One region of the Methylibium sp. T29 genome, then DNA from elsewhere that is predicted to be linked to it. Evidence: predicted binding sites of a transcription regulator. Region 1 holds the regulator's gene; each other region holds the start of a gene.

Evidence for each region. Region 1 encodes sigma-54, which starts transcription at its own class of promoters, with help from an activator protein. Its sites were predicted from a motif close to TGGCANGNAANCTGCTTT; they were not measured.
Region 2: a site for sigma-54 is predicted at 10,752-10,769, ahead of x551_RS10750 (P-II family nitrogen regulator). Genes of this name have one in related genera too.
Region 3: a site for sigma-54 is predicted at 6,332-6,349, ahead of pedF (cytochrome c-550 PedF). Genes of this name have one in related genera too.

What each region holds. Positions count from the first base shown of each region.
Region 1 is NZ_AZND01000243.1:251-4,749, reverse strand. It holds partial or broken gene x551_RS18535 (THUMP domain-containing protein) at 1-634, opposite strand, end outside; gene x551_RS18530 (RNA polymerase factor sigma-54) at 729-2,252, opposite strand; gene lptB (LPS export ABC transporter ATP-binding protein) at 2,252-3,007, opposite strand; partial or broken gene lptA (lipopolysaccharide transport periplasmic protein LptA) at 3,183-3,541, opposite strand; gene x551_RS18520 (thiol:disulfide interchange protein DsbA/DsbL) at 3,723-4,367, opposite strand; partial or broken gene x551_RS18515 (SPOR domain-containing protein) at 4,427-4,499, opposite strand, start outside.
Region 2 is NZ_AZND01000072.1:745-12,847, reverse strand. It holds gene x551_RS10790 (benzoate/H(+) symporter BenE family transporter) at 1-559, opposite strand, end outside; partial or broken gene x551_RS10785 (lipid-transfer protein) at 637-1,823, opposite strand; gene x551_RS10780 (long-chain fatty acid--CoA ligase) at 1,861-3,405, opposite strand; gene x551_RS10775 (DUF5938 domain-containing protein) at 3,414-4,544, opposite strand; gene x551_RS10770 (TetR/AcrR family transcriptional regulator) at 4,714-5,337, shown strand; partial or broken gene x551_RS10765 (potassium transporter Kup) at 5,348-7,233, opposite strand; gene gshA (glutamate--cysteine ligase) at 7,350-8,645, opposite strand; gene amt (ammonium transporter) at 8,799-10,325, opposite strand; gene x551_RS10750 (P-II family nitrogen regulator) at 10,352-10,690, opposite strand; gene x551_RS10745 (YifB family Mg chelatase-like AAA ATPase) at 10,937-12,103, shown strand, end outside.
Region 3 is NZ_AZND01000023.1:849-12,951, forward strand. It holds gene dusB (tRNA dihydrouridine synthase DusB) at 1-888, shown strand, start outside; gene x551_RS05445 (Fis family transcriptional regulator) at 885-1,124, shown strand; gene purH (bifunctional phosphoribosylaminoimidazolecarboxamide formyltransferase/IMP cyclohydrolase) at 1,172-2,767, shown strand; gene x551_RS05455 (lysophospholipid acyltransferase family protein) at 2,819-3,445, shown strand; gene x551_RS05460 (phosphatidate cytidylyltransferase) at 3,442-4,416, shown strand; gene ruvC (crossover junction endodeoxyribonuclease RuvC) at 4,416-4,970, shown strand; gene x551_RS05470 (ABC transporter substrate-binding protein) at 4,997-5,827, opposite strand; gene pedF (cytochrome c-550 PedF) at 5,824-6,297, opposite strand; gene x551_RS05480 (sigma-54-dependent Fis family transcriptional regulator) at 6,578-8,716, shown strand; gene x551_RS05485 (response regulator transcription factor) at 8,789-9,421, opposite strand; gene x551_RS26975 (ATP-binding protein) at 9,399-10,745, opposite strand; partial or broken gene x551_RS05495 (methanol/ethanol family PQQ-dependent dehydrogenase) at 10,925-12,103, shown strand, end outside.

The sequences.
Region 1 (4,499 bases):
ACACCGGGTCGAGCAGCGGGCCGTCGGCCTCGCGGCCCTGCCAGCCGGCGGCGGCCAGCATCGCGGCAGCCAGCGTCTCCTTCAGTGGCGCCTCGCCCTGGTCCTCGCGCCAGCCGCGCTTGAACAGCGCCTCGCCCGAGGTGTCGACATACAGCGTGGCGTGCTCGGGCGCCAGGTGCAGCAGCAGCGGCAGGTCGGGGCGGCGGGTGTCGACGCTCGGGCGCGCGCCGAGCGCGTCGCGCATCGCGTCGCAGACACCGTCCTTGATGCGCAGCGCGGCGAAGTTCAGGCTCTTGAGCGGCGCGCGCTGCGCGGTCACGTCCACCTTCAGGGTCTGCGTCGGCGTGATCCAGTCGGGCCAGCGCGGGCTGCGGGCCAACGCGTACAGGTCGTCCTCGCTGCGGTAGGGCGCATCGGCCACCTGCCACAGCACGCGCTGGGCGAGCCGGCTGCCGAGGTTGAGTGCCATCGCCTCGCGCGGGCCGCCGCGCACCATCACGCCGCCGCGCTGCGTCTGCGCCGCCGCGCCCGGCAGCAACCGGGCAACCTCGTCGGCGAGCAGCGCCTCGACGCCGGCCGCGCAGGGGAGGAACAAGGAGGACGGCGGGGCGTCGGGCGGAAGGGCGACGTTCATGCGTGCAGAGGGGTTCGAGGGTTGCGCTCGCGCCTCGGTCGACACCGGGCGGGGCGCTGGGTCTTGTTGCCGGTTCGGGCCCGAGACCTCGTCGTCACATCATCGTGCGCCGCAGGTTGGCCGGCGCGATCTTCAGCGCCTCGCGGTACTTCGCCACCGTGCGGCGTGCCACCTGGATGCCCTGCTCTTCCAGCATGCTGCTGAGCTGGCTGTCCGACAGCGGCTTCTTGGCGTCCTCGGCACTGACCAGCTGCTTGATCAGCGCACGCACCGCGGTGCTCGACGCATTGCCACCGGCCTCGGTGTTGAGCGAGGAGCCGAAGAAGTACTTCAGCTCGAAGGTGCCGTAGGGCGTGGACATGTACTTGGCGGTGGTCACGCGCGAGATGGTCGACTCGTGCAGACCCAGCTCGTCGGCGATCTCGCGCAGCACCAGCGGCTTCATCGCGATCGCGCCATGGCTGAAGAAGGCCTTCTGGCGCTCGACGATGGCCTGCGACACGCGCTGGATGGTGTCGAAGCGCTGCAGGATGTTCTTCATGAACCAGCGCGCCTCCTGCAGCCGCGAGCTCAGGCCCGCGCCCGATTCGGTGCGCGCGCCCCGCTGCTGCTTGATGGCCTGGGCGTAGAGGTCGTTGATGCGCAGCTTGGGCATCACGTCGGGGTTGAGCACCACGCGCCAGCCGCGGCCGGCCTTCTGCACGATGACATCGGGCACGATGATGTTGGCCTCGGCCTTGGTGAAGGGCCGGCCGGGCTTGGGCTCGCAGCGCACGATCAGCGCCTGCGCGGCCTTCAGCAGCTCCTCGTCGGCGCCGGTGGCGGCCATCAGCTTCTTGCCGTCGCGCCGCGCCAGCAACTCGAGGTGGTACTTGCAGATCAGGATCGCGATCATCTGCGCCTCACAGCGCGGTCCGGCCCGCAGCTGCAGCGTCAGGCACTCTGACAGGTCGCGCGCACCGACGCCCAGCGGCTCCAGGTTGTGCAGCCACTTCAGCGCGCAGCGCAGGCGGTCGAGCAGCTCCTCGACCGCGATGTCGTCCTCGTCGCCGGCCAGGCGCTGGGCGATCTCTTCCAGGGGGTCGGCCAGGTAGCCGTCCTCGTCGAGCGATTCGATCAGCACCATCACCGCGCCGCGGTCCTCGTCGCTCAGGCGCATGCCGCGCAACTGGTCGCGCAGGTGGTCCTGCAGGCTCACCCCGGCGCTGCTGCGCTCCATGGGGTCGAACTCGTCGCTGTCGTTGTTGCCGGCCTTGCCGGGCGTCTCGCGGATGCCGTCGAAGTCCTCGCGCTCGGTGCCGTTCTCCCAGTCCTCGCGCTCGGTGGTGCCGAACTCGGCCGCATCCACCGCGACCGGCTCGGGGTCGGCGGCCACCTCGGACCCCGAGCCCTCCCAGGCGTCATCGGCCTGGCGCTCCGTGGCCGTGGCGCGCTCCACCGGCGCGTCGAACGGGGTCGGCGCATCTTCCTCCACTTCGAGGAAGGGGTTCTGCTCCAGCATCTGCTCGACTTCCTGGTGAAGCTCGAGCGTGGAAAGCTGCAGCAGCCGGATCGACTGCTGAAGCTGCGGCGTGAGCGCCAGATGCTGCGAAAAACGGACCTGCAGGGAAGGCTTCATCACATCCTGAAGTGCTCGCCGAGGTAGACCTTGCGGACGTCGGCGTTCTCGACGATCTGCTCGGGGGTGCCTTCGGCCAGCACGCGTCCTTCGCTGATGATGTAGGCGCGGTGGCAGATGCCCAGGGTCTCGCGCACGTTGTGGTCGGTGATCAGCACGCCGATCCCGCGGCTCTTGAGGAAGCCGATGATTCGCTGGATCTCGATCACCGCGATCGGATCGACGCCGGCGAACGGCTCGTCGAGCAGGATGAAGCGCGGCTGCGTGGCCAGCGCGCGGGCGATCTCGACGCGCCGCCGTTCGCCGCCCGACAGTGCCGGTGCCGGGCTGTCGCGCAGCTTGTCGATCGACAGGTCGTGCAGCAGGCCGTCGAGCAGCTCGTCGATGCGTGCCTTGGTGTAGGCCTTGCCGCGTTCGTCGAACTGGAGCTCCAGCACCGCGCGGATGTTCTCCTCGACGGTGAGCTTGCGGAAGATCGAGGCCTCCTGCGGCAGGTAGGACAGCCCGAGGCGCGAGCGCTGGTGGATCGGCAGGCGCTCGATCGGCGCGCCGTCGATGCGGATCTCGCCGGCGTCGGCGCGCACCAGGCCCACGATCATGTAGAAGCTGGTGGTCTTGCCGGCGCCGTTCGGGCCCAGCAGGCCCACCACCTCGCCGGCCGCAACGGCCAGGTGCACGTCCTTGACGACCTTGCGGGCGCCGTAGCTCTTCTGCAGTCCGCGAGCCTCCAGGCGGCTCGCCATCGCCGTGTTCATGGCCGCGTCCCCGCCCCGGAGTTGGCGCCGAAGCCGGGTTCTCGCGCGGCGTCAGCACGCCGCGCACCCGGCCTGGCGCGGCCGCGGAGGCCGGGCCGCCGAGCACCTGGAAGACCTCGGTCACGTTGTCGTAGGAGATGGTGTTGCCGGCCACCTCGTCGGCCAGCGTGCTGCCGCGGAAGCGCCGCAGCACGGCCTGGTTCACGAGCCGCACGGTGTCGCCGCGGCCGTCGTACTCGAGGCGCTCGGCCTCGCCCTCGATGTACTCGTCGTTGCTGCCGCGCTTCTGGCGGAAGTAGGCACGCTTGTTCGGCCAGCCGGTCGCCACCGCGGACTGGTAGCCTCGGGACTCTGGCGCACCTCCACGCGGTCGGCGCGGATGACGATGCTGCCCTTGGTGATCTCGACGTTGCCCGACAGGATGTTCAATTGCTTGACCTCGTCGACCCGGGCCGAGTCGGCAGTGAAGGCCAGCGGCTGGCTGCGGTCAGCCTTTTCGGCGGCGAAGGCCGGCAGCAGGGCCAGCCCCAGCACCGCCAGGACGGCCCGGCAAACAGCTGCGCCAGCAAGGTGCACCGCGATGCAGGATAGGGGGTCGGAGCGGACATGGAGGGAATCGGCATGAATCTTGCTGCCGATTCTAGGGTGAGTTCGATCGCTTGCCACGGCCGGCCGCCGCTCCGACGGCCGCTGTCGCGTCGACGCCAAACGAGGGTCAGCCGCCCTTGCGGATCTGCGCGATCAGGTGGTCGGTGATCGCCAGCGCGCGGTCGTTGCTGCCGGCCAGCGAACCCGAGGTGTAGTAGGACCCGTTGATGCCGATCGCCGGCGTGCCGTCGATCTTGTAGCCGGCCGACAGCGCGGCGGCCTGGCGGGCCTTGGTCTGCACCGAGAACGAGTTCATCACGTCGAGGAACTTGGCCTTGTCGACGCCATTCTTCGCCACGAAGTCGCCGATCGCCTCGGGCGTGTTCAGCGGATTGCGTTCGACGTGCATCGCGGTGAAGACCTTGCGGTGCAGGGTGTCGACCAGCCCCAGGGCCTCGATCGCGAAGTACAGCTTCTGGTGCAGCACGAACGGCACCTCGCGGAAGGCGACCGGCAGGCGCCGGAAGGTGATGTCCGGCGGCAGCTTCTTGACCCAGGATTCGAGCATCGGCTCGAAGGCGTGGCAGTGCGGGCAGCCGTACCAGAAGAACTCCACGACCTCGAGCTTCTTCGGGTCCTGCGTCGGCTGGCGCTGCGACAGCTTCACGTAGTCCTTGCCCTCGACCGGACCGCCCTGGGCGTGGCCGAAGGCCGGCAGCAGTCCGACGCAGGTGGTGGCCAGCGACAGGGTCGTGAAGTCACGACGGTTCATGAGCATCCTTTCAGCGTTCAGACAGACGCAGCGGTGGAGTCATCCCCACGCCGCGAAGTTCATTTCTGCACCCGCACCAGCGCCGACACCATGCCGGCGCCGTCCAGCGTTTCCTTCACCTTCTCGGCCTCG
Region 2 (12,103 bases), on a different contig from region 1:
GGAAGGCGACGAAACCGGTCGCCACCGCCAGCACGACCACGATCGCGTAGCGCGGCCAGAAGCGCCGGCCGACCAGGTAGAACGCCAGCATCAGCAGCACCAGCGGCAGCGCGGTGCGCGCCGCGGCGAAGGCCTCGATGCCGAAGCGCGCCAGCACGCCGGCCAGCAGCGCCGACGCCAGCGCGACCGGGATGCGGCTCATGACCCGCTCGAACCAGCCGGTGACGCCGGCCAGCGTGATGAGGGCGGCGCAGACGAGGAAGGCCCCCACCGCATCCGCCATCGTGTAGCCCGCGCCGGCCGTCGCGAGCAGCGCCGCGCCCGGCGTCGACCAGGCCGTGATCGCCGGCTGGCGCCACCGCAGCGAGGGCAGCAGCGTCGTCAGGCCCATGCCGAGCCCCAGCGCCCACATCCACGAGCTGGTTTCCGCGGGCGTCGCGCCGAAGGACTGCGCCGCCTGGAACACGATGGCGACCGAGCTGGTGAAGCCGACCAGCGTGGCCACGAAGCCGGCAGTGGCGGCGGAGAGCGAGAAGTCGGTGACGAAGCGGCGCAGCATGGCCGGAGTATCCCGGCGCACGGCCGCGCCAGGCGCAGCCCCGCGTCTTCAGCGCCGGCGCCGCGCCGCCTGCAGACTCAGGCGGTCGCTTCGTACAAGGTCACGACGCACGCCCCGCCCAGCCCCAGGTTGTGCTGCAGCGCGACGCGCGCGCCGTCGACCTGGCGCTGCTCGGCCGTGCCGCGCAGCTGGTGGGTCAGCTCGTAGCACTGCGCCAGGCCGGTGGCGCCGAGCGGATGGCCCTTGGAGAGCAGGCCGCCCGAGGGGTTGGTGACCACGCGACCGCCGTAGGTGTTGTCGCCGGCGTCGATGAAGGCGGCGGCGCCGCCCTCGGGGCACAGGCCGAGCGCCTCGTAGGTGATCAGCTCGTTGTGCGCGAAGCAGTCGTGCAGTTCCACCACGTCCAGATCCTCGGGACCGATCCCGGCCTGCTCGTAGACGCTCTGCGCAGCGGCACGGCTCATGCCGGCCCCCACCACCTTCATCATGTCGCGGCTGTCGAAGGTGTCGGGCCGGTCGGTGGTCATGGCCTGGGCGCGGATCGCCACGTCGGTGCGCAGGCCGTTCTTCCTGGCGTAGGCCTCGGAGACGAGCACCGCCGCCGCCGCGCCGCAAGTGGGCGGGCAGGCCATCAGGCGCGTCATCACGCCGGGCCAGAGCATGGGCGCGTTCATCACGTCCTCGGTGCTGAGCTCCTTGCGCAGCAGCGCCAGCGGGTTGCGCGCGGCGTGGCGGCTGGCCTTGGCGCGGATCCGGGCGAAGGCCTCCAGCGGCGTGCCGTACTTCTGCATGTGGCCGAGGCCGGCCCCGCCGAAGTAGCGCAGCGCGAGCGGCAGCTCCGGCATGCCCACCAAGGCCTCGGCCTCGCGGTCGAAGTCCTCGAAGGGGCTGGGCCGGTCGTCGAACACCGTGCCGAGCGCGCCGGGCTTCATCTGCTCGAAGCCGAGCGCCAGCACACAGTCGGCGGCGCCGCTCTCCACCGCTTGGCGCGCAGGAACAGCGCGGTCGAGCCGGTCGAGCAGTTGTTGTTGACGTTGATCACCGGGATGCCGGTCATGCCGAGCTCGTAGACCGCCTTCTGGCCGCTCGTGGAGTCGCCATAGACATAGCCCACGTAGGCCTGCTGCAGCGCGTCGTAGCCGATGCCGGCGTCGGCCAGGGCCTGGCGACCGGCCCGCGCGGCCATCAGGTGATAGGGCTCGCTGGCGCCGGGCTTGGCGAAGGCGATCATGCCCACGCCGGCAATGCAGACTCTGTTGGCCATGGCGGCTCTCCGATGGGTGCGGTGGCTGGAAGGCAGCTCAACTCGATTCTGCAGGCTTCAGCAACGAGGCACGGATGTCCTTCTTCAAGACCTTGCCGACCTTGGAACGTGGCAGGTCGGACCAGATCTCGACCTGCTTGGGCGACTTGACGCTGCCGATGCGGGCCTTGACGAAGGCCTGGATGTCCTCGGGCTTCACGCTGCGGCCGGCGTGCAGCTGCAACACCGCCACCACGCGCTCACCCCACTTGTCGTCGGGCAGACCGATCACCGCGCTGTCCTGCACGTCGGGATGCTGCATCAGCGCCTGCTCGACCTCGACCGAGTAGACGTTGAAGCCGCCGGTGATGATCATGTCCTTGGCGCGGTCGACGATGAAGAGAAAGCCGTCGGCATCGAGCCGGCCGATGTCGCCGGTGTGGTGCCATCCGTGGCGGCCGGCCTCGGCCGTGGCCTTGGGATCCTTGTAGTAGCCGGCCATCACCAATGAGCCGCGCACCACGATCTCGCCGGTCTCGCCGGTGGGCAGCAGGCGGCCCTCGCCGTCCATCGTGGCCACCTGGACCAGCGGGCCGGGCCGGCCGGCCGACGACAGGCGCGCGCGCGCTACCGCGCCGTCGGTCTGGAAGTGCTCGCGGGGCGACATCATCGAGATCATCATCGGCGCCTCGGTCTGCCCGAACAGCTGCGCCATCACCGGGCCGATCTTGGTCAACGCCTCCTCGAGCCGCGCCGCCGAGATCGGCGCCGCGCCATACCAGAAGCACTGCAGCGAATCGAGCCTCGCCGTGGCCAGGCGCTCGTGCTGCAGCAGCATGTAGATCAGCGTCGGCGGCAGGAAGGTGTGGGTGATGCGGTGGCGCTCGATCAGCGCGAGGAACTCGCCCAGATCGGGCTTCGGCATGATGACCACGCGGCCACCCAGCGCCATCACCGGCAGGCACAGCACGCCGGCCGCATGGGTCAGCGGCGCCAGCGCCAGGTAGGAAGGCCGCCCGTCGAACGGATAGCCCATCAGCGTCAGCGCCGACATCGTCTCGAGGTTGCGGCCGGTCAGCATCACGCCCTTGGGACTGCCGGTGGTGCCGCCGGTGCCCGCGATCATCGCCAGGTCGTCGGGCGGCTCGACGTGCAGCGGCTCGTCGCCAAGACCATGCAGCCAGTCGCCGAAGCCCGCCGCGAACGGCGCCGGCTGATCGAGGCAGACCAGCAGCCGCAGCTTGGGCAGGCCGGCGCGCATCTGCTCGACCATCGGCGCATAGTTGCTGTGAAAGATGACACAGGCGCAGTCGAAGGCGTCGAGCACGTAGCGGTTCTCGCTCGCCTCGTTGCGCGGGTTGATCGGGCACCACACGGCGCCGGCGCGCGAGATGCCGAACACGCAGGCGAAGGCCAGCGCGTGGTTGCTCGACAGCACCGCGACCTTGTCGCCCGGTGCGATGCCCGAGCGTTGCAGGCCGCGGGCGACGCGGTGGCTGATGCGCTGCACGTCGGCGTAGCTCAGGTCGGCGTCGCCCATGGTCAGGCAGGGCGCGTCAGCGCTGAGCTGGGCGCCCTTGTCGAGGTAGTCGACCAGTCGCATCGCGCGGCCTAGCGGTGGACGGTCAGGATCGGCGCCTGCACCAGGCCGAAGCTGCGCAGGGCGCCGAGCAGTTCGTGATGTCCGAAGGCCTGGCAGCCGGAGGCGAAGCCGACGCGCCGGGGCGCCTGCTGCAGCAGCGAGGCCGCCGCAAACGCCTGCAGCAACCCGGTCTGCTTGTAGTTGCAGTTGCCGAAGATCACGCAGTGCGCGCGCACCAGCGGGCCGGACGCGTGGACCGAGTCGACCGACTTGTTGAGACGCGGGTTCTCGCGTGGTGGCATGGTATTCATCACGCCGGCAGCCGTCTGGGCCAGCGCGGCGTAGCGCTCCTCGGGGTTCATGCCCTCGGTCGCCTTCAGCGCCGCCGCGACGATCAGCGGCACGCCCTGCATCAGCGGCTTGTTGAACACGCCGCCCAGCACCTTGACGGTGGCCACACGCGGGTCGCGCTTGAACCACACCGGATGCGAGGTGCCGCCCCAGGGCAGCGCCAGCGCGGCCTCGTGCTGGCCCGGGATGGTCACGTTGTAGAGACCCGCGTCGGGCTGCCACTCGACGTACCTGTTCTGGTCGAGGTAGTAGGCCTTGGACGTCGCAGCATTGACCAGGATGGTCTGCGTCGACGCGATCGTCGGGCTGCCGCCCCAGAACACGGCGATGTCGAGCGTGTCGAGCCCCGGCGTCTCGAGGCACAGCTGCGCGGCGATCTCGCCGGTGGTGTACATGTGCGCCAGGCCGGGCGACAGCAGCAGGCCGGCGGCGGCGAACTGGGCGCCGTACTGTTCGTCGAGCGTGATCAGCCAGTCCTGCTCGCCGGTGGTGTCGGTGTAGTGACAGCGGGCGGCCAGGCAGGCCTCGACGACCTCCGGGCCGAACTTCGCGAACGGTCCGACGGTGTTCAGCACCACCGACGCGCCGCGGAACAGCTCGGTCAGCGCCGCAACGCTGTGCGGCACCTCGGCGATCTCGTAGCTCGCGGTCTCGATGCCCGGCACGTTGGACTGCATCGCCGTCTGCAGCTTGTCCGCGCTGCGACCCGCGGCGATGAACGGGATGCCGTACTCGCGAAGGTACTCGCAGATCAGGCGGCCGGTGTAGCCGGAGGCGCCGTAGACGACGACGGGCTTCTTGTTGCTCATGCTGTCTCCTCGTCGGTCGTGGAGGCCGACCGTTCGATGCATGCTAGGAGTGGCCTTGACAAGCGTCAAGTATTTTTTGGACAGTCGTCCAGATTCTCCGCGCCGCAGACTGGCCAGGGCTTGCGCTGTGCTATCTTGGACAGCATCCGCGACCGTTCCGTACCGATCCATGACCCGCGCCGCCGCCCCCCGAGTCGACAAGTTCGCCGAGCGCCGTGCCGAGCTCGGCGCGGCTGCGCTGCAGGCCCTGGCCGAACTGGGCTATGCGCGCACCAGCCTGCGCGAGATCGCGCAGAAGTCCGAGTTCTCGCACGGCGTGCTGCACTACTACTTCAAGGACAAGCTCGACCTGATCCTGTGCAGCATGCGCCAGTACAAGGCGCGCTGCGTCGTGCGCTACGACCAGGTGACGGCGGAGGCCACCAGCTTCGACGAGCTGATGACGGGCTTCCTGGCCGTCCTCGGCGAGACGGTGCGCCGCGAGGCGCCGCTGCACCGCCTGTGGTACGACCTGCGCGCGCAATCGCTGTTCGACGAGGGCTTTCGCACCGACGTGGCAGAGATCGACAAGAGCCTCGAGAAGATGATGTGGCGCGTGATGTCGCGCTTCGCCGAACTGGCCGGCGAGCCGCTGCGCCTGCCGGCCAGCGTGATCTACGCGACCTTCGACGGCCTGTTCCAGCAGTGCCTGCTGAAGCACCTGTCGGGCGACCGGCAGGCGATCTCGGCGCTGCAGAAGAACGTGCGGCTGGTGGTGGTGCAGCTGGTCGGCGCGCCGACGCGGCTGCAGTAACGCGGCCCGCTCAGATCTCGACCTTCGAGCCCAGCTCCACGACGCGGTTGGTCGGCAGGTTCAGGAAGTCAGCCGCCGCCGCCGCGTTGCGGTGCATGCTGCAGAACAGCTTCTCGCGCCAGATGGCCATGCCCTTGCCGATGGTCGGAATGACGATGTCGCGCGACAGGAAATAGCTGGTCTCCATGTCGTCGAGCTGCACGCCACGGCCCCGCAGCAGCGCCAGCGCCTCGGGCACGTCGGGTTCGTTCTTGAAGCCGAAATTCAGCGTCACCTGCCAGCAGCAGTGGCCCAGCGACTCGATCTCGCAGCGCTTGCTGAACGGGATCCACGGCACCTCGTGGTGCCTGACGGTGACGAACAGGTTCTGCTCGTGCAGCACCTTGTTGTGCTTGAGGTTGTGCAGCAGCGCGTTCGGCGTGCTGCCCTGCTCGGCCGCCAGGAACACCGCCGTGCCCTGAACCCGCGTCGGCGGCTGATGAACACCGACTCCAGGAAGCTCTTCAGGTCGATCGCCTCCTCGCGCAGGCGCTCGCTCATCAGCCGGCGCCCCTGTTTCCAGGTCATCATCAGCGTGAACATGGCCGCCCCGATGGCCAGCGGGAACCAGCCCCCGTCGAGGATCTTGATCGCGTTGGCCGCGAAGAACATCGCATCGACCAGAAAGAAGAAGCCGGTCGCAGCGACGCACAGCGCCCATGGGTATTTCCAGCTGTAGCGGATCACGAAGAAGGTCATCGTCGTGGTGATCAGCATGTCGGTGGTCACCGCGATGCCGTAGGCCGAGGCCAGCTTGCTGCTGGAGCCGAAGGTCACGACCGCCAGCACGATGCAGGTGTAAAGCCCCCAGTTCACGAACGGCACGTAGATCTGTCCGGTCTCCTTGACCGAGGTGTGGGTGACCCGCAGGCGCGGGAAGTAGCCGAGCTGGATCGCCTGTTTGGTGACCGAGAACGCGGCCGTGATCAGCGCCTGCGAGGCGATCACCGTCGCCAGCGTGGCCAGCACGATCAGAGGGTAGAGCGCCCACTCGGGGGCCATCTCGTAGAACGGATTCTTCACCGTCTCCGGCCGCTGCAGCAGCATCGCGCCCTGGCCGAAGTAGTTGATCATCAGCGCCGGCATCACGAGGCTGAACCACGCGAGGCGGATCGGCCGCTTGCCGAAGTGACCCATGTCTGCATACAAGGCCTCGGCCCCGGTCACACACAGCACCACGGCGCCGAGCGACACGAAGGCCGTGCCGGGGTGCTGCCACATGAAGGCGAGAGCGTAGTGCGGGCTCAGCGCGGCCAGCACGGCCGGGTTCTCGACGATGTGCACCACGCCGAGCAGCGCCAGCACGATGAACCACACGGCCGTCACCGGCCCGAAGAACTTGCCGATGCCGCCGGTGCCGAAGCGCTGCGCGGCGAACAGCAGCGTCAGGACCACCAGCGTCACCGGCACCACGTAGCGGTGCAGCCCGGGCGCGGCGACCTCCAGACCTTCCACCGCCGACAGCACCGAGATGGCGGGCGTGATCACGCCATCGCCGAAGAAGATCGCCGTGCCGAACACACCGAGGATCAGCAATCTCCGGCGCAGCGCGGGCCGCTCCTTCACGGCCGTGGAGGCCAGCGCCAGCATCGCGATCAGGCCGCCTTCGCCGTTGTTGTCGGCGCGCAGGATCAGCAGCACGTACTTGAGCGAGACGATGACCGTCAGCGTCCACACCACCAGCGACAGGATGCCGTAGATGTTGTCCGGCGTGATGTCGATGCGCCCGTGCGCGAAGACCTCCTTCAACGCATACAGCGGACTGGTCCCGATGTCGCCGTAAACGACGCCGACGGCGCCGAGGGTCAGGGCCGCCAGCTTGGAGCCGGTCGGTGGATCGGAGGATCGAGAGTGCACGAAATGGGCGCGGGGTCGGCGAGGGCCCCCATTCTGCGCTGCGTCCCAGGGCGGATCCGCTTTGGGTTGTTGCAGCGCAGCAACGCGATGCCGCCTCGGCGCGAAGCCGGCGCGCGCTACTCGTAGACCTCGGCGTCGGGGTCGGTCGCTTCGAGTTCGTAGCTGGCGCCCAGCATCGCCAGCCGTCCGATCACGCCGTACATGTAGAAGCGGTTCGGAGCGCTGGCACCGGGCTTCTCGCCCGGCCGCGGCAGATGGTGGCTTTCGGCGAAGGCCAGCGGCACGAAGCTCGCCCCCGGCGAATTGAGGTTCTCGTCGATGCCCCGCTCGGCGTGCACGCGGTAGAAGCCGCCGACCACGTAGCGGTCGATCATGTAGACCACCGGCTCGGCCACGGCGTCGTTCATGCGTTCGTAGGTCGGCACGCCCTCCTGGATGATCACCTCGGAGACCTCCTGGCCGTCCTTGATGACGCTCATCTTGTTGCGCGCCTTGCGGTTGAGCTCGTCCAGGTCCTTGGCGTCGCGCACCGTCATGATGCCCATGCCGTAGGTGCCGGCATCGGCCTTGACGATGACGAACGGCTTCTCCTGGATGCCGTACTCCTTGTACTTGCGGCGGATCTTGCCGAGCAGCGCGTCGGCATGGCTCTGCACGCACTCCTGGCCGGTGCCGTCCTGGAAGTTGACCTTGCCGCACTTGGCGAACATCGGGTTGATCAGCCACGGGTCCATGCCCAGCAGCTTGGCGAACTTCTTGGCCACTTCCTCGTAGGCCTGGAAATGCTGGCTCTTGCGCCGCACCGCCCAGCCTGCATGCAGCGGTGGCAGCAGGTATTGCTCGTGAAGGCCTTCGAGCACCTTCGGAATGCCCGCGGACAGGTCATTGTTGAGCAGGATGGTGCAGGGGTCGAAATCCTTCAGCCCCAGGCGGCGCTTGCTGCGCAGCAGCGGCTCGAGCGTCAGTTCGGAGCCGTCGGGCAGCGCCAGGCGCGTCGGCTCGGTGATGCTGTCGTCCAGCGTCCCCAGCCGCACGTTCAGGCCGGCAGCACCGAAGATCTGCACCAGACGCTGCACGTTCATCAGGTAGAAGGTGTTGCGGGTGTGCTTCTCGGGGATCAGAAGGAGGTTCTTCGCCTCGGGGCAGATCTTCTCGATCGCCGCCATCGCCGCCTGCACCGCCAGCGGCAGCATCTCGGGCGTGAGGTTGTTGAAACCGCCGGGGTAGAGGTTGGTGTCGACCGGCGCCAGCTTGAAGCCGGCGTTGCGCACGTCCACGGAGCTGTAGAACGGCGGCGTGTGCTCCATCCACTCGAGACGGAACCAGCGCTCGATCGCCGGCATGGACTCGAGGATGCGCTGCTCCAGCTCGTTGATCGGTCCGTTCAGGGCGGTAATGAGGTGGGGGACCATGGAGCAAGCCTTTGGCGTAACCGGAAACGGGATTCTAGGCAGGTGGCGGTTCGCGCGCTGCTTGCAAGTCCGGCCATAAAAAAGGCCGCCCGAAGGCGGCCTGGCTGCAAGCCCCGGCCGGCGTGGGCCGGCACGGGGCAACTCACGGAGAGATCACTTGTGGTACGCGGTCTCGCCGTGCGAGGTGATGTCGAGGCCTTCGCGCTCGGCATCCTCGCTAACGCGCAGGCCGATCACCAGGTCGGTGATCTTGTAGGCCACCACCGAGACCACGCCCGACCAGACGATGGTCAGCAGCACGGCCTTGGCCTGGATCCACACCTGCGAGGCGATCGAGTAGTCGGCCGCCGAGATGACGCTGGCGGTGACCCAGTCGGTCACGTAGCCCGGGCCGCCCAGGGCCGGCGAGTTGAACACGCCGGTCAGCAGCGCACCGACGATGCCGCCGACGCCATGGACGCCGAACACGTCGAGCGAATCGTCCGCGCCGAGCAGCTTCTTCAGGCCGCTGACACCCCACAGGCAGGCGAAGCCGGCGACGAGGCCGATCACCATGGCGCCGACGATGCCGACGTTGCCGGCGGCCGGCGTGATGGCCACCAGGCCGGCCACCGCACCCGACGCCGCACCCAGCATCGAGGCCTTGCCCTTGAACAGCGACTCACCGACGCACCAGGCCAGCACGGCACAGGCCGTGGCCGAGAAGGTGTTCAGGAAGGCCAGCGCGGCGCTGTTGCCGGCTTCCAGCGCGGAGCCCGCGTTGAAGCCGAACCAGCCCACCCACAGCAGCGAGGCACCGACCATCGTCAGCGTCAGCGAGTGCGGCGTGAAGGCTTCCTTGCCGTAGCCGATGCGCTTGCCGACCATGTAGGCACCCACCAGACCCGCGACGGCGGCGTTGATGTGCACCACAGTGCCGCCAGCGAAGTCCAGCGCACCCCACTGCCAGATCTGGCCGGCCTTGCCATTCATGGCATCAACCACTTCCTTGCCGGTGTAGGCGTCCGGACCCATCCAGTACCACACCATGTGGGCGATCGGCGTGTAGCTGAAGGTGAACCACAGCGTGACGAACAGCAGCACCGCGCTGAACTTGATGCGCTCGGCGAAGGCGCCGACGATCAGGCCGCAGGTGATCGCCGCGAACGTGGCCTGGAAGGCGACGAACACGATCTCAGGGATGACCACGCCCTTGCTGAAGGTGGCACCCATCGCGAATGCGCCGGTGGCGGGATCGAACACGCCCTTCAGGAACAGCCGGTCGAAGCCGCCGATGTAGGCGTTGCCTTCGGTGAACGCCAGGCTGTAGCCGTAGATGAACCACAGCACGCTGATCAGCGAGAACACCACGAAGACCTGCATCAGCACCGACAGCATGTTCTTGCTGCGCACCAGGCCGCCGTAGAACAGCGCCAGGCCGGGGATCGACATCATGATGACCAGCAGCGTGGACACCAGCATCCACGCGACGTCGCCCTTGTTGGGCACGGGCGCGGCTGCGGCCGGCGCCGCTTCGGGCGCGGAGGCTTCGGCAGCAGGGGTAGCGGCGGCGGCCGCTTCGACGACTGCGGCAGCGGCGGGCGCCGATGCAGCTTCCTGGGCCATCGCGACATCGGCGAAACCGAGTACCGCAACGCCGAGCGCCAACGACGTGGCGAGGGAGGCAATGAGCTTTCTCATGTTTGACTCGTTCCTGTTGAAAGCGCTCAGAGCGCGTCCTTGCCGGTTTCGCCGGTGCGGATGCGGATCACCTGCTCGAGGTTGGTGACGAAGACCTTGCCGTCACCGATCTTGCCGGTGCGGGCCGAGGCTTCGATCGCTTCGATCACGCGGTCGACGATGGCGTCATCGACGGCTGCCTCGATCTTGACCTTGGGCAGGAAGTCGACAACGTACTCCGCACCGCGATACAGCTCGGTGTGGCCCTTTTGGCGGCCGAAGCCTTTGACTTCGGTCACCGTGATGCCCTGAACGCCGATAGCGCTCAAGGCCTCACGAACTTCGTCAAGCTTGAAGGGCTTGACAATGGCAGTCACCATCTTCATGGCGTTCTCCTTGGGTGGACGGGACGGTTACAAGGTCTCGGTTCAGAGCACGAACGACGACTCAGCAGGTTCTGTGCCACTGCGCCATAACAGGGAGTCGCGAGCCGAACCGGGGACGCTTGTATCGGTGGCGCCCCAAAACAGGGATGTCTGCAACTTTTGGCACCCCTGCGGTGCCAAAGTGCGAGCCAACCACCCTTCGGTGGGCTCGTGGTGGCGGAGGCGCGATGCCATGATCGATCGGACATGTCGCTCGCCGTTGTCCACAGCCGTGCTCTCGATGGGCTCGATGCCCCCGAAGTCACCGTCGAGGTGCATCTGGCGAACGGTCTGCCGAGTTTCACGCTCGTCGGTCTGGCCGACACCGAAGTCAAGGAGGCGCGTGAGCGAGTCCGTGCCGCACTGCTGAACAGCGGCCTGGCGTTTCCCCACAACCAGCGCATCACGGTCAATCTGGCGCCAGCCGATCTGCCCAAGGAGTCGGGCCGCTTCGACCTGCCGATCGCGCTGGGCATCCTGGCCGCCAGCGGCCAGATCGATGCGGGGCGACTGGCCGATCTGGAGTTCGCCGGAGAGTTGTCGCTCGCCGGCGACCTGCGGCCGGTACGGGGTGCGCTGGCGATGGCGCTGGCCGCGCGACATGAGGGCCGGGAACGCCCGCTGGTGCTGCCGGACCCGAGTGCGCGCGAGGCCGCCTTGATCGAAGGACTGCAGGTGCGCTCCGCCAAGCACTTGCTCGACGTGGTCAGTGCGCTGCTGCCCGGCGACGCAGCGCAGCCCCTGTCGGCGGCCACGCCCTGGCCGCGTCCGCCGACGGCACCCCGGTGGGGCGAGTTGCGCGACGTGAAGGGGCAAGCCGCCGCCAAGCGCGCGCTCGAGGTTGCCGCGGCGGGCCAGCACAGCGTGCTGCTGGTCGGTCCACCAGGGGCCGGCAAGTCGATGCTGGCGCAGCGCTTCGCCGGCCTGCTGCCACCGCTGAGCGACGAACAGGCGCTGGAGTCCGCGGCCGTGCTGAGCCTGGTGGGACGCTTCGACGCCGGTCGCTGGCGCGAGCGCGTGCTGCGTGCCCCGCACCACAGTGCTTCCGCGGTCGCGCTGGTCGGCGGCGGATCACCACCGCGGCCGGGCGAGATTTCGCTGGCCCATCACGGCGTGCTGTTCCTCGACGAGTGGCCGGAGTTTCCTCGCGCCGCGCTGGAGGCCCTGCGTGAGCCCTTGGAAACGGGTCGCATCACGATCTCGCGCGCGGCGCGCCAGGCCGAATTCCCCGCGCGCTTCCAGTTGATCGCGGCGATGAACCCCTGCCCTTGCGGCCACGCCGGCTCCACATTGAGAACCTGCCGCTGCTCCAGCGACATGGTGGCTCGTTACCAGGGCCGCATCAGCGGCCCGCTGCTCGACCGCATCGACCTG
Region 3 (12,103 bases), on a different contig from region 1:
CTGAAGACCTCGCGGCGTGCCAACCACGACGGTGAGGTCGCGCCGATCGCGGTGCAGATCGCCGGCACCGAGCCGCTGATGATGGCCGAGGCCGCCGCCTACAACATCGACCGCGGCGCGCAGGTCATCGACATCAACATGGGCTGCCCGGCCAAGAAGGTCTGCAACGTGTGGGCCGGCTCGGCGCTGATGCGCGACGAGTCGCTCGCGCTGCGCATCGTCGAGGCGGTGGTCACCGCCTGCGCGCCGCACGGCGTGCCGGTGACGCTGAAGATGCGCACCGGCTGGAACATGCAGAACCGCAATGCGGTGGCGCTGGCGCGCGGCGCCGAGTCGCTCGGCATCGCGATGCTGACGGTGCACGGCCGCACGCGCGAGCAGGGCTACGCCGGCTCGGCCGAACACGACACCGTGCGCGCGGTGAAGACCGCGGTGCAGGTGCCGGTGGTCGCCAACGGCGACATCGACTCGCCCGAGAAGGCGCGCGACGTGCTCGCCGCAACCGGCGCCGACGCGGTGATGGTCGGCCGCGCTGCGCAGGGGCGGCCGTGGATCTTCCGCGAGATCGCGCACTTCCTCGCCACCGGCGAGCGCCTGCCGCCGCCGCGTACCGCGCAGGCCAAGGCCTGGTTGATCGAACACCTGCACGACCACTACGGCCTGTACGGCGAATACGCCGGCGTGCGCACCGCGCGCAAGCACATCGGCTGGGCAGTGCACGCGTTGCCGGGCGGTGCCCTGTTCCGCGCCCGAATGAACACACTGGAGCGCTGCGAGGCGCAAGTCGCCGCTGTCGGCGATTTCTTCGATGCCCTCGGGGTCGAGCATGAGCTGCTGCCGCAAGCAGCAGCGGCGCTCGAACCGTCCTTCGAACAAGAGGCTGCATGACCAAGAAGCACATCGACGCGTGCATTCGCGAGGGCCTCGATGCCTACTTCAAGGACCTGCGCGGCGCCGATCCGCGCAACATCTACGACATGGTGCTGCAGGTGGTCGAGAAGCCGCTGCTCGACGTGGTGATGCAGCACGCCGAAGGCAACCAGTCACGCGCCGCCGAGTGGCTGGGCATCAACCGCAACACCCTGCGGCGCAAGTTGCTCGAGCACAAGCTCATCAAGCCCTGAGCGCGCCGTACTCCGTTTTCCGCCCCTACCCCGCTTCCACGACCGCCATGGCCACCGCCCTCCTCTCCGTTTCCGACAAGACCGGCATCGTCGAACTCGCCCGGTCCCTGCATGCGCTGGGCGTGAAGCTGCTCTCGACCGGTGGCACGGCCAGGCTGCTGGCCGACAGCGGCCTCCCGGTCACCGAGGTGGCCGACCACACCGGCTTCCCCGAGATGCTCGACGGTCGCGTGAAGACGCTGCACCCGACCATCCACGGCGGCCTGCTGGCGCGCCGCGACCTGCCGGCGCACATGGCCTCGCTGGCCGCGCACGGCATCGAGACGATCGACCTGCTGGTGGTCAACCTCTACCCCTTCGAGGCCACAGTCGCGAAGCCCGGCTGCACGCTGGAGGACGCGATCGAGAACATCGACATCGGCGGACCGGCGATGGTGCGTTCGGCCGCCAAGAACTGGAAGGACGTGGCGGTGCTGACCGACGCCTCGCAGTACGCCGGCGTGCTGGCCGACCTGCAGCAGGACGGCCGGGTGAGCGAGAGCACGCGCTTCGCGCTTGCGGTCGCGGCCTTCAACCGCATCAGCAACTACGACGCGGCCATCAGCGACCACCTGTCGGCGCTGCGCCCCGACGGCACGCGCGCCGAGTTCCCGGCGCAAAGCAACGGCCGCTTCGTCAAGCTGCAGGACCTGCGCTACGGCGAGAACCCGCACCAGAGCGCCGCGTTCTACCGCGACCTGCACCCGGCGCCTGGCTCGCTGGTGAGCGCCGTGCAGCTGCAGGGCAAGGAGCTGTCGTACAACAACATCGCCGACGCCGATGCGGCGTGGGAGTGCGTGAAAGGCTTCGACGCTTCCGTCGACGGGCCGGCCTGCGTGATCGTCAAGCACGCCAACCCCTGCGGCGTGGCCCTCGGCGCCAACGCGGCCGAGGCCTATGGCAAGGCCTTCCGCACCGACCCGACCTCCGCGTTCGGCGGCATCATCGCCTTCAACGTTCCGGTCGACGGCGCGGCAGCGCAGGCGATCGCGAAGCAGTTCGTCGAGGTGCTGATCGCCCCCGGCTATACCGACGAGGCGCGCGCCGTGTTCGCCGCCAAGGCCAACACGCGCGTGCTGCAGATCTCGCTCGACGGCGTGCAGCGCGACGCGCCCGACGCCTGGTCGCGCGGCCTCAATTCGCACGACATCAAGCGCGTCGGCTCGGGTCTGCTGATCCAGAGCGCCGACAACCACGTGCTCGGACTGCAGGACCTGAAAGTCGTCACGAAGCTGGCGCCGACCGACGGACAGCTGGCCGACCTGCTGTTCGCGTGGAAGGTGGCCAAGTTCGTCAAGAGCAATGCCATCGTGTTCTGCGGCGACGGCATGACGCTCGGCGTCGGCGCCGGCCAGATGAGCCGGCTCGACAGCGCGCGCATCGCCAGCATCAAGGCCAGCCACGCCGACCTGAGCCTGGCCGGCTCGGCGGTCGCGAGCGACGCCTTCTTCCCGTTCCGCGACGGCCTCGACGTGCTGGCCGATGCCGGAGCGCGCAGCGTCATCCAGCCCGGCGGCAGCCTGCGCGACGACGAGGTGATCGCCGCCGCCAACGAACGCGGCATCGCGATGGTGCTGACAGGTGTGCGTCACTTCAGGCACTGAGCACGGCCGGCAGCGGGGCCCTGTGGCGCGTGCTCCGAATAGCAGGGGACCATGTCCGCCGCCGCCGACTCGGTAGGCCTGCTGCTGTCCTTCCTGGCACGGCTCATCACCGGGGCGCAGGGGCACTGGTACGGCTGCCCGCCGAAGGCAGAGCAGCGCATCTACTTCGCCAACCACCAGAGCCACCTCGACTGGGTGCTGATCTGGGCCGCGTTGCCGCGCGACCTGCGCGCCCGTACGAGGCCGATCGCCGCGAAGGACTACTGGACCGCCAGCCCGCTGCGCCACTGGATCACGCGCGAGGTGTTCAACGCGGTCTACGTGGCGCGCCAGCGCACGGACGACCAGGACCCGCTCGAGCCCCTCGTCGAGGCCCTGCGAAGCGGTGACTCGCTGGTGATCTTCCCCGAGGGCACGCGCAGCAACCGCGGCGACCCGCAGGCCTTCAAGAGCGGCCTGTACCACCTGGCCGAGCAGTTCCCCACGGTGCAGTTGATCCCCGCATGGATCGACAACGTGCAGCGCGTGATGCCCAAGGGGGAGGTGGTGCCGGTGCCCATCCTGTGCTCGGTGACCTTCGGCGCGCCGCTGGCGCCGCTGACGCCCGGCGAGAGCAAGCGCGACTTCCTCGACCGCGCACGCGCGGCCGTGGTCGTGCTGAAGGACGTCGCGGCATGAGCGGCTTGCGGCAGCTCAGTGCCTCGCAGCAGGTGGGCCTGCTGTTCCTGCTGGTGTTCGGCGCGCTGCTGCTGATCAGCGCCGTGGCCCTGCTGCGCTCGCTGCGCGAGCGCGGTGAAGAGAGCCGCGACCGGCACGAACGGTTCAAGCGCGAGCTGCGCGCCCTGTGGATCGGCGCCTCGGTGTTCTGGCTCGCCTGGGTGTCGGGTGCGGCGGGGGCGACACTGCTGTTCGGCGTGCTCAGCTTCCTGGCGCTGCGCGAGTACATCACTCTGATGCACACGCGGCGCAGCGATCACCGCAGCCTGATCCTGGCCTTCTTCATCGTGCTGCCGCTGCAGTACCTGCTGGTGGCCAACCGCAATTTCGACCTGTTTTCGGTCTTCATTCCGGTCTACATCTTCCTGGCGATCCCGGTGGTGAGCGCGCTGGCCGGCGACCCGGAGCGCTTCCTCGAGCGCAACGCGAAGATCCAGTGGGGCATCATGGTCTGCGTCTACGGCATGAGCCATACACCGGCGCTGTTGCTGCTGCAGTTTCCGAACCGCGAGGATCGCGGGGCCTTCCTGGTGTTCTTCCTGGTGCTGGTGGTCGCGGTGGCCCACATCGCTCAGGAGGCCGCGAGCCGGCGCCTGCGCCGCCGCCCCGTGGCGCGCCACATCAGCCGCAGCTTCAGCTACCGTGCCTGGCTGATCGGCGCGCTGGTGGCGGCGATCGTCGGCGGTCTGCTGTACTGGATCACACCCTTCAAGCCGGGGCAAGCGATGGTGATGGCGCTGATCGCCAGTGCCTGCGGCACGATGGGCGAGTTCGTGATGAAGGCGCTCAAGCGCGACGCCGGCGTGCACTACTGGGGCAACCGCGCCTCGGTCACCGGTGCGGTGGGCCTGCTCGACCGCGTGGCGCCGCTGTGCTTCGCGGCGCCTGTGTTCTTCCATTCCGTGCGCTGGTACTTCAACCTGAGCTTCTGATGGCGACACGGATCCTCGGCATCGATCCAGGGCTGCGCACCACCGGATTCGGCGTGGTCGAGTGCGAGGGGTCGCGGCTGCACTACATCGCCAGCGGCACGGTACGCACCGACGCGCTGCCGAACGGCGACCTGCCGGGGCGGCTGAAGATCATCTTCGAGGGTGTGCGCGAGGTCGCGGCGCGCTACCAGCCGGACTGCGCCGCGGTCGAGATCGTGTTCGTCAACGTCAATCCGCAATCGACGCTGTTGCTCGGTCAGGCCCGGGGCGCGGCACTGGCGGCGCTGGTGTCGGGCGATCTGGCCGTGGCCGAGTACACCGCGTTGCAGATGAAGAAGGCGATCGTCGGCCACGGCCACGCCCGCAAGGAGCAGGTGCAGGCCATGGTGGCGCGGCTGCTGTCGCTGCCCGGTGAGCCGAGCCGGGACGCAGCCGATGCGCTCGGCCTCGCGGTCTGCCATGCGCACGCGGGCGCGTCGCAGGCGGCGATCGCCGCCGTCAGCCCGCTGGCGCGGCGCGCCCATGCGCAATACCGCAAGGGCCGCAGCTATTGACCGGCGCCGAGGCCGGTCGGCGGCGATCAGCCGCGCCAGACGACGTTGTGGCGCCGGAAGAGATCGCGCAGGCCTGTGCCGTTGTTGAGGTCGATCAGGCGGCGCTGCATCACCTGCGCCAGGTCGGTCGCGCCGCGCTTCACGGCACAGCCGACCACCCAGCCGTTGCGCGGCGCTCGCGGGATCGGCGGCAGCGGCACGATCTTGTAGCGCGGCTGGCCGGCGAGCGTCGCCTCCAGTTCGGAGGCCAGGCCGGCGGCCGCCACCACCTCGCCGGAGAGCAGGGTCTTCGCCGCTGCCACGCCGTCGGCGTGCTGGGTGCTGAGCGTGTCGCGGAGGGCGCCGGAGTCGGCGCTGGCCAGCAGGTAGCCCGGCAGGGACACGCCCGCCACCGCGATCTTCTGCCCGCGCAGGGCCTCGATGGTCTCGGGCGTCGGACCGCGCTCGCTGTCCCAGGCCAGCATGACCGTCTCGCGGTAGTAGGCGCCGAACACCTCCACCTGCGGATTGGCCTCGATCAGCGGGCGGTCCATCGGCACATGCAGCATCACGTCGGCCGGACCCCAGCCGAGGTAGTGGCCGCGCCAGACGGCGTTGCGCAGGTCGTCGCCGACGCTCTCGCCGGCCGGGATCGGCAACAGGCTGAGCGGCACGCCCACGCTGTCGGCCAGCACCGCGGCCAGATCGACATCGACGCCCTGACCGTTCAGGTTGAACGGCGGCATGTCCTGGTAGACCGCCACCACCAGCCTCCCGCTGCGCCGCACGCGTTCCAGCGCGCTGCCCTCGGCACGGAGCGGCGCGGACAGCGGCGCCAGTGCCGCGGAGGCCCCCAGCAACCGGCGACGGGAGATCACAGCGGCTTCTCGCGGCGGGTTTCGAGGTAGCTCTTGATGGCCCAGACCGCTTCCTGCTGCATCACGCCCTCGAACGGCGGCATGTAGACGGCGCCGTTGCGGGTGCGTCCGTGGCGCACCGTGGTGGCGTAATACTCGTCCATTTCCTTCACGCAGGCGGCCTTCTTCTTGTCGTCCTTCAGCGTGGCGCATTCGCCGTCGAGCTTGCGCAGATCGGGAGCGATCCCGCCGGAGATGGCCTCCAGGCCATGGCAGCGGGCACAGTTCTGGTTATAGGCCGAGGTGCCGATCTTGATGGCCTCGTCGTTCTTGCGGTACGGATTCTCGGCGCGCCATGTATCACCGAGCGCGGGGAGCGACTGGGTATCGACGGCCTGCGGCGTGACGTCCCCGTGGGCGTAGGCGCCCGCGGCGCCGGCGATCAGGCTCAGCGCGACGAGATGGCGCAGGCACTGGGTACGAAAGTTCATAGAAAGATGCTCCAAATCAGAGGGACAGTCCGAGGGTGCAAGTGATGTGCCATCGCCACAGTTCTGCCCCGAACCCCTGCTCGTGACGGTTCACACCGTCATTTTGCTCCACACTGGAGCATACTGACGCTCCCCATGGATGTGCCGCAGGGCCAGGCTGGCACGGTGACAGGGGGACGATTCAGGCAGTGACGACAAGGCGTTCAAACGCCTAGGCAATGGACACACAGCAGAGGCGGCTGCCGGCCGCCCGAGAGGCTGACGCCCCCAAGGAGACACGATGACCGCATCCCCCACCGCCACGCGCGCTGCCCAGCGTGACAGCCGGCGCCCGTCCGGGTTCGGCCATTCCGCGACGAGCGTCTGGCTGCCGCCGGACCCGGGTCACGTCGACACCATCGCGCAGTCGCATGAACGCTGTGCCTCGCTGCGGCTGAGCCCGATCCGGCCGCCGGACCACACCCCGCTGATGCGCTCGGATCTGGCGGTGGCCCGGGAGCGCAACCGCTGTCTGTCGCTCCATGCGGTGCCGGTGATGGAGATGCTGCTGGAGCAGATTCTCGCGACGCAGAGCATGGTGCTGCTGACCGACGTGCAGGGCACGGTGCTGCATTCGATCGGTCACGACGACTTCCTGACGCGTGCGTCCAAGGTCGCGCTGGCGCCGGGCGTCAACTGGAGCGAATCGAGCAAGGGCACCAACGCCATCGGGACCGCGCTGGTCACCGAAACGCCGACCATCGTGCATGCCGACGAGCACTTCGTCCACGCCAACCAGTTCCTGACCTGCTCGTCCTCGCCGATCTTCGATCCGCGCGGCAACCTGGTCGGCGTGCTCGACGTCAGCGGCGATCACCACTCCTTCCACGTCCACACGATGGGCCTGGTGAAGATGTCGGCGCGCATGATCCAGAACCACTGGCTGATCGAGGACAGCCACCAGACCCTGCGCCTGCATTTCCACCTGCGTCGCGACTATCTCGGCACGCTGATGGAAGGCATCGTCTCCGTCGGGCAGGACGGCAAGCTGCTGGCCGCCAATCGCGCCGCACTGGACATGCTGCGCCTGTCGGGCGCGGCCTTGCGGATGAACACGGTCACCGGCCTGTTCGGCGTGTCGCTCGGAGCGCTGGTCGACCATTTCGGCTCGACGCTGTCGACGCCACTGGAGCTGAGCCTGCCCGACGGCCGCCAGATCCATGCGAACGCCCGCTTCAATGGCACCGGCTGGCACCAACTGGGCCGCGCCCGTGACGATCAGCCGGAGGCGCTCGCCCACGAGGCGGCCCGCGAGCCGGCCGCCCGCGACGCGCTGCCCGACACCGCTCGCGAACCGACGGCCCATCCCAATGCCGTGCCGCCGTCGCCGAGCCTGCGACAGCTGCAGACCGGGGATGCGCGCATGGACGACGTGGTCACGCGCGTCAAGCGAGTGCTCGACCGCGACATCCCGGTGCTGATCCAGGGCGAGACCGGCACCGGCAAGGAAATGCTGGCCCGCGCGATCCACCAGGGCTCGCGCCGCGCCAGCGGCCCCTTCATTGCCGTCAACTGCGCATCGATCCCCGAGACCCTGATCGAGTCGGAGCTGTTCGGCTACGAGGAAGGCGCGTTCACCGGCGCGCGCCGCAAGGGCGCCGTGGGCAAGGTCCTGCAGGCGCACGGCGGCACGCTGTTCCTCGACGAGATCGGCGACATGCCGCTGGGCCTGCAGGCGCGGCTGCTGCGGGTGCTGCAGGAACGTGAGGTCACGCCGCTCGGTGGCACGCGGGCGCTGCCGGTCGATGTGTCGGTCATCAGCGCGACCCATCAACCGCTGCGAGAACTGATCGACCGCAAGCAGTTTCGCGAGGACCTGTACTACCGCTTGAACGGCCTGGTGGTGCAGTTGCCGGCGCTGCGCGAGCGCACCGACCTGCTGGCGCTGACCGAGAAGCTGCTCAAGCGCGAGTGCCGTGGTCGTCTGCTGCGCCTCGACGCCGAGGTGTTGCGGCTGATGCAGGCTTGCCGCTGGCCGGGCAATATCCGCCAGTTGGCCACCGTGCTGCGCACCGCGGTGGCGATGGCTGGCGACGATGCCGTGATCACCGTCGACCACCTGTCCGAAGACTTTCTGCAGGATGCGCGTCGCACACTGGACGAGGAGCCCGCCTCGGTCGCCGCCTCTCGGCCGCCGGTGAGCATGGCCCAGCACACTAACCCGCAACCCTCGGACGCGGCAGCACCCGACGGCCTCGGCAGCGCCCAGGTCGGCGAAGCGCCGGGCGGACGCAGCACGCTGCACCAGCTCGAGCACGACACCGTCCGCCGCGCGCTGGCCGAGGCCGGCGGCAACATCTCGGTCGCCGCCCGGCGACTGGGCATCAGCCGCAACACGATCTACCGCAAGCTCTACTGGCCGCCAGGCGCCGGCCGTTGAGCGCCACCGGGTGCAGTGCCGGCGAAAACCAGGTCCGGACGGATCTGCGTCGGCGCCGGCACCGCGCCGTGGTCAGAGCTCGACCAGGCCGTTCTGCGCCGCCAGCCGCAGCAATTGCAGGTCGTTCGCTGCACCCAGCTTCTGCCGGATCAGCGACATGTAGTTCAGCACCGTCTTGTCGCCGAGGTGCATGGCCTCGGCGATCGCACGCGTCGCGAGGCCCTGGGCGGCCAGCCGCAGCACATCGAACTCGCGCGGCGTGAGCTGCCGCAGCGGCCCGCCGCGCTCCACTTCCAGGGGATCGAGCATCGCCTCGACCAGTTCGCTGGAAAACACCCGGCGGCCCTGAGCGACCTGACGCACCGCATCCAGCATCGCCTGCGGGTCGGAGTCCTTGGTCAGGTAGCCCAGCGCACCGGCGCGCAAGGCCTGCAGTGCATAGCTCTGCTGGGCGTGCATCGTGAACACCAGGATCCGCAGCGAGGCCAGCCGGGCGCGCAATCTCTGGATGGCCTGCAGGCCGCTGTCGTCCTTCAGGCTGAGATCGACGACGGCGACGTCGATCTGCTGCAGGCGCAGTTGCTCGCAGGCCTGAGCCGAGGTGGCGCAGGCTGCGACCACGCACATGTCGGGCTCGGCATCGATGAGCTGCCGGTACCCCGCCCGCACCACCGCGTGATCGTCAAGCAGCAAGACGTGTATCAAGCATTTCTCCCTCGAGTGACTCGGTGACGGCGACGGCCGGCACCGGCACCCAGACTTCGACGCACAGGCCAGGACCGGCGTTGTCGACCAGTCGCAATCCGCCACCCACCATGGCCAGGCGCTCGCGCATGCCGAGCAGGCCGAGGCCACCCCGCGGCAGCGCACTGGCGCGGCCGCAGCCATCGTCGATCACCCGCATCCGCACACGCTGCACGGCCGGCACATCGATACGAACCTGCACTTCGCCGGCGCCGCTGTGTCGGTAGGCGTTCGTCAACGCTTCCTGCAGGCTGCGGTAGAGCGCGAGCGCGGCATCCTCTGGCAGTGCCGGCAGCGGCACGGCGATGTCGGCCCGGATCGTCACCGTTGGGTGATGAGCCCGGGCCCGATCGATCAAGCCCGCCAGTTCGTGCGCCAGTCCTTCGGCCTCGAGCCCGTGCGGCCGCAGCCGGCTCAAGAGCGTGCGCAGCTGCAGTCGGATGCATCCCAGCGAAGCGACCATCTGGTCCGCGCAGCGCGCCAGCTCTACCGGATCAAGCCGTGCGGCATGGCGCTGAAGCAGCGAAGCCGTGGCCGACATGGCGGTCAGATGCTGGCCGAACTCGTCGTGCAGGTCGCTCGCCAGCCTGCGCCGCTCGCGCTCCTGCACGTCGATCAGTCGCTGGGTGAGCCGGCTCTGCTCGCACCGCGCCGTGGCCAGTCCGGCGGCGAGCTCGTCGATGCCCCGCGCGATAGCCGCGTACTCGCGCAGCCTCAAGGCCGGGAAGCCCGGTTCCGGCTGGCCGGCCTGCAGCCGGGCCAGTCCGGCACACAGCACGCTGGCCGGCGCCAGCGCTTGGCGCACGATCCACCACACGCCGAACAGCATCGCCCCGCCGGCCACGAGCAACAGCAGCAGCAACGGCAGCACATCGCCCAGTACCTCGTCGATCTCGCTGTCGGGCGCCGGTTCGACGATCAGCGTTCGCGGACCGATCGCGATGCGGTGCTGGGCCACGGGCTTTCCCGCGGGCGCCAGCCGGCGAGCGTAGTCGTGGAGCAGTGACACCTGCTCCAGGTTGTCCTGACTCGGCTCATCGGCCCAGCGCACCCGCAGGTGCCGTGCATGCCCCTCCGCGAGCAGGGCCTGCAGCCGGAGTTGGCTGTGCGCGTCGCCGAGGTTTGCCTCCGCAGCAGTCGACAGCAGTTCCACCACCGCGTTGGCGCCCTGCATCTCGTCCTGGATGCCCGAGCGCAGCGCCACGGCGGTGTAGACCAGCGTGATCCCCAGCCACAGCGCCGCGAGCAAGGCGAGCCAGACCACGAGGCGCTTGCTCAAGTCCATGGGTGTCTCCTTTGCTACGTCGATCGCATGCACACCGGGCAGGCAGCAATCGTCATTCCTGACCCGATCGCGGCGAGCGGGAGGATCTCCCGATCTCGCGCGGGCGATCTCCCGATACACCGTGGACCCCGCTTCCTAGACTCCGGCTCGCTCGTACACCACAACATGAGGAGATACCGATGAGCAAGCATCCCGTCCGTCACGCCCTGTCCGTCGCAGCGGCGCTGGCCGTCCTGGGACTGTCCCAGGGTGCGCACGCCGTCAAGAACGTCACCTGGGAAGACATCTCGAACGACGACCGCACGAGCACCGACGTCCTGAGCTACGGTCTGGGCCTGAAGGCCCAACGCTACAGCCCGCTGAAGCAGATATCGACCGCCAACGTGCAGAAGCTCGTCCCGGCATGGAGCCACTCCTTCGGCGGCGAAAAGCAGCGCGGCCAGGAAGGCCAGGTGCTGGTGCATGACGGCGTGATCTACGCGACCAGTTCCTACTCTCGCTTCACGGCGCTCGACGCGAAGACCGGCCGGCAGCTGTGGACCTACGAACACCGCCTGCCCGACGACATCCGTCCGTGCTGCGACGTCGTCAACCGCGGCCCCGCCATCTACGGCGACAAGGTCTACTTCGGTACGCTCGACGCACGCGTCGTGGCGCTGGACCGCGCCACCGGCAAGGTGGTGTGGAACGAGAAGTTCGGTGACCACAAGGTGGGCTACACGATGACCGGCGCGCCCTTCATCGTGAAGGACAAGAAGTCCGGTCGCGTGCTGCTGATCCACGGCTCGTCGGGCGACGAGTTCGGCGTCGTCGGATGGCTGTTCGCACGCGATCCCGACACCGGCGCCGAGGTCTGGGCTCGCCCGATGGTCGAGGGCCACATGGGCCGCCTGAACGGCAAGGACAGCACGGTGACCGGCGATGCGAAGGCCCCCTCGTGGCCGCGTGACAAGGACGGCAAGCTGGTCGAGGCGTGGCACCAGGGCGGCGGCGCGCGTGGCAGACCGCGTCGTTCGATGCCGAGAACAACACCATCGTGATCGGCACCGGCAACCCGGCGCCGTGGAACACCTGGAAGCGCACGAAGGAAGGCGACGACCCGCGCAACTGGGACAGCCTGTTCACCTCGGGTCAGGCCTACGTCGATGCGTCGACCGGCGAACTCAAGGGCTTCTTCCAGCACACGCCGAACGATGCCTGGGACTTCTCGGGCAACAACTCGATCGTGCTGTTCGAGTACAAGGACCCGAAGTCCGGCAAGCTGGTGAAGGCCGGCGCGCATGCCGACCGCAACGGCTTCTTCTTCGTGACCGACCGCGAGAAGCTCGCGACCGGCGCCGGCTATCCGAACAAGCCGA